Regions from separate parts of the Neobacillus canaveralius genome, predicted to be linked through region 2. Evidence: predicted binding sites of a transcription regulator. Region 2 holds the regulator's gene; the other holds the start of a gene.
What was found. Region 2 encodes Rex, which represses fermentation and respiration genes when NADH is low (regulators of the CRP and FNR family bind a similar motif). Its sites were predicted from a motif close to TTGTGAAATATTTCACAA; they were not measured.
Positions count from the first base shown of each region.

Region 1 (2,206 bases), on a different contig from region 2:
CAAAATCTCTGTTAATTCAAGTCCAACCTTTGGTCTTGGTGACATCCATCTCTAACTCCCTACTATTAATTTCTGTTCAAAACGGTTAATGGCCTTTTCCATTTCCCCGATTGGATTCTCCAACATTTCACCATGTCCGACTGCTAGAAGCACAGGTTGGTAGCTCACTAACTTTTTTGCACTTGCTAAAGAAGTCTCCTTGCTCCATGTACCAAAGGCTGGAAATGGAAACCACGGCTTTACGTCTCCTGCAACTGCTATCCCACCTCTAGTTTGATAGGCGTCCCCTGCAATTAAGGCTTTCGTGCGGGTATCAATAAAAGACATCGAGCCCGGTGTATGTCCTGGGGTTTCAATTGCTGCCAACGATCCGATCAGGTCTCCGTCTTTTAAAAGTACATTAGCTCTAGTCTTCAATTGTTTGGGGACACCTCCCTTAATCGGTGTTTGGTGCTCGTGCTTATCAAGTGATGTGTCACCATTCATTATTCTGTTATCCCTCACTGAAATATAGACAGGTACATCTGGCAGTGCTTCCTTTAACCTATCAAGCGCACCCACATGATCCTCATGTGCATGAGTCAAAATTATTTTTGTAATCGGCTTTCCAATTGTTTCTGATGCTTTTAAAATTCCCTTCATACTAAATGGCAGGGCTGCATCCAACAAAGTTAATCCATACTCTTCCTCGACCAAATAACAATTAACCGGAAAAACACTTGCCATAAAAGTTACCTGATATAAAAAACCGTTATTGAGCAATCTCACAATCCCAAACCCCCTTAACTAATATCATTAGTTAAATTATAACTAATGATATTAGTTTTAACAAGAACCTTTTAAAAAACTTGTGATTTCAGTGGTATTAAACCCTTGTTAACAATTTGTTCAAATCTTTTTTACAGATATGTGAAATAGTGATCAATTTATCCTCAATTCAAGATTAATTTGTTATATTAGCAGTGTAATAAATATTTAAAACATATTTAACAAGGAGATGGCTTTATAATGTTTATGAATTTCTTAAGAGAAAACAAAATTGCGGCTGGAATATTGACAGTCTTACGTTTATATCTCGGATATTCCTGGTTTACAGCAGGTTTAGGAAAATTAACAGGTGGCGGGTTCGATGCTTCTGGTTTCTTAAAAGGAGCGGTTGCTAATCCAGTAAAAGGTCCAGATGGCAACATGGTTTATAGCTGGTATGTTCACTTCTTAGATAGCTTTGCAATACCAAACATTGATTTCTTCAACCACATCGTCCCTTGGGGCGAAACATTAATCGGCTTAGGACTTTTATTAGGATGTTTAACAACAGCAGCAATGTTCTTTGGTTTAGTGATGAACTTCTCTTTCTTCCTAGCTGGTACTGTATCTCATAACCCAACTGACATTTTCTTAGGTTTCATCATCTTAACTGCTGGCTATAATGCAGGTCGTTTCGGTCTAGATCGCTGGGTAGTTCCATTCATCCGTAAAACAATGAAAACTGAAGGCAGCAAAGCAAAAGCAACAGCCTAACAGCTGCAAAGTAATTTTCAACAAGTTGTTCAAGATTCTGACAAAACATTTTTAACAAAGTGTGAACTTATCACTATGCTCGTGTTGTTAACTCGTAAAATCTTATATAGTGTAACTATCAAATACAAACTAATTTTTGAAGGGCGGAATGCTTTATGTTTAACAAATTTTTAAGAGAAAATAAAATTTCTGCAGTTATTTTGACTGTCATTCGTTTATACCTTGGTTATTCTTGGTTCACAGCTGGTTTAGGAAAATTAACAGGCGGCGGGTTCGACGCTTCTGGCTTCTTAAAAGGTGCAATCGCGAAACCAGTATCAGGTCCAGAAGGAAATGTGCTTTATGGTTGGTATGTTGATTTCTTAAGTAACTTTGCACTTCCAAACATTGATGTTTTCAACACCATCGTTCCTTGGGGCGAAACATTAATTGGTTTAGGACTTTTATTAGGATGTTTAACAACAGCAGCGATGTTCTTTGGTCTAGTAATGAACTTTTCTTTCTTCTTAGCAGGAACTGTATCTCATAATCCAACTGACATTTTCTTAGGCTTCATCATCCTAACAGCTGGATACAACGCAGGTCGTTTTGGTCTTGACCGCTGGGTGGTTCCATTCATCCGTAAAACTGTTTTCAAAGGTAATGAATCAGCAAAACAACACGCATAACGAAAAGTGCCTCCATC
Region 1 is NZ_JBDFLL010000001.1:5,363,341-5,365,546, forward strand. Features, by position in the region: gene ABC255_RS26270 (TetR/AcrR family transcriptional regulator) at 1-45, opposite strand, end outside; gene ABC255_RS26275 (MBL fold metallo-hydrolase) at 52-768, opposite strand; gene ABC255_RS26280 (DoxX family membrane protein) at 1,009-1,521, shown strand; gene ABC255_RS26285 (DoxX family membrane protein) at 1,677-2,189, shown strand.
Region 1: ABC255_RS26280 (DoxX family membrane protein) is a predicted target of Rex. The motif match lies at 908-925, and genes of this name have one in related genera.

Region 2 (2,206 bases):
AGCGATTCAAAAACCGTTAGCATTTCATCCCAGATGGATAAATTCGATTCTAATCCGGTATTTTGGGCTAAATAACCAATGCTTACTCCCTTTGGCTTAATGATTTCTCCGCCATCATGTGACAGGTGCCCAGCAATAATTTTTAATAATGTCGATTTCCCTGCACCGTTTCGCCCCACAAGTGCAACACGGTCCCGAGTTTGTAATTCTAGTTTTATATTCGATAAAATTAGGTCTGCACCATAGTATTTTGCTAGTTGATTAACTTGTAATAATATCATTGTTTTTCACCTCTATTACTAAATTAAGTGTACCTTATTCCAACCATGACGGCAATAAAGTGCCATGGTGTTGGAAAAAATAACAGAATATCCGGAAAGAAAAAAATGTAAATTTTTCATCATTCGCTCAAAGTTTCACAGACAAATTGTGAAAAATATAGTATGATTTTTTGTGGGAGGATATTGTTTATGTCTGAATTTACTCATTTTAACGAAGAAGGAAGAGCGAAAATGGTGGACGTTAGCGATAAGCCAGAGACGGCTCGTTCGGCACTTGCTCATTCCAGCATTACGGTTAGTAAAGAAATTTATGATAAAATAACAAATAATGAAATGAAAAAGGGCGATGTTCTTGCTGTGGCTCAAGTTGCTGCTGTTATGGGGGCAAAGAAAACATGGGACTTAATCCCGATGTGCCATCCTATACCTTTGACAGGAGTCAATATATCCTTCTCATGGGAAAAAGAAAACGAGTCTGCTTATACATTAAATATAGCCGCTGCAGTTAAAACAAAAGGAAATACAGGTGTTGAAATGGAAGCGTTAACAGCTGCATCCACTTGTGCGCTGACTGTTTATGATATGTGTAAGGCAGTGGATAAGGGTATGGTAATTGGAAAAACCTATTTGGTCGAGAAAACCGGCGGAAAAAACGGAGATTTCCATAGGACGGAACAAATTAGATAAATGATTAAACTATCTATAGGGGGTGGGAGAATATGAGTAATGAGACGATGAAAATACCACAAGCGACAGCAAAACGGCTGCCCTTATATTATCGATTTTTAAAGAATCTGCATTCTTCCGGTAAACAGAGGGTTTCGTCAGCAGAATTAAGTGAGGCAGTGAAGGTGGATTCGGCAACGATCCGCCGGGACTTTTCATATTTTGGAGCCTTAGGAAAAAAGGGATATGGCTACAATGTCAATTACCTATTAACCTTCTTTCGGAAAACACTAGATCAAGATGAATTAACAAAAGTAGCGTTAATTGGTGTAGGTAATCTTGGTACGGCCTTTCTAAATTATAACTTTTTAAAAAATAATAATACAAAAATTGAATGTGCTTTTGATGTTGATCCGAACAAAATGGGAACGACAATCCGGGATGTACCTGTGTATCATATGGATGAGCTCGAGAAGGTTTTAAGTAATGATGATATTCATGTTGCCATCCTGACGGTACCTGCTCCAGTGGCACAGGTAATTACAGATCGACTTGTAAATTCCAATATTAAAGCGATATTGAATTTTACACCTGCAAGATTAAATGTTCCTGCCTCCATTCGGGTGCATCATATCGACTTGGCAGTCGAATTACAATCACTTATTTACTTCCTGAAACACTACCCTACAGAGGAAGTAGAAGAATAAAGTAAAGTAAAAGACCTTTCCACTACGTAAAGTGAAAAGGTCTTTTTTTGGCTGTAATGTTTAAAAGCCCGTTTTAAATCGTTATTTCTTTATTTTGTCTTTATATCTATTGTAAAAGAAAATCATTCTTAAGCCAGATCCGAAGTCAAAGGTAGCAAGTATAACGAGCAGGTAACTGAAAAATCCCCATCCGTTTAGGGTGACATCTTCAATCGCAAAATAAGTAAATAAGCAGCCAAGAACAATATAAATGACTCCGGAAAACAAGGGTGAACGTCTCATAGAAAGCCTCCGATAAAGTTTTGAATACCTTCTGCCTCACGAAGAATTTTATCAATGTCATCTTTATATACTGACTGCATGACGACAACTAATGTATTCATGGCAACATGGGCAAAAATCGGTACAAGGATATGTTTTGTTTTTACATAGAGAAATGCAAAAGTAAAACCCATTGCCGAATAGAGAAGTACATGATGCGGCTCCATATGGGCTAAGGCAAAAATGACAGAACTGATTAGTGCTGAGAAGAAAAAGTTAAACCGTTTGTGG
Region 2 is NZ_JBDFLL010000002.1:128,986-131,191, reverse strand. Features, by position in the region: gene ABC255_RS28855 (ABC-F family ATP-binding cassette domain-containing protein) at 1-281, opposite strand, end outside; gene moaC (cyclic pyranopterin monophosphate synthase MoaC) at 471-968, shown strand; gene ABC255_RS28845 (redox-sensing transcriptional repressor Rex) at 1,001-1,654, shown strand; gene ABC255_RS28840 (YdiK family protein) at 1,736-1,936, opposite strand; gene ABC255_RS28835 (CPBP family intramembrane glutamic endopeptidase) at 1,933-2,206, opposite strand, start outside.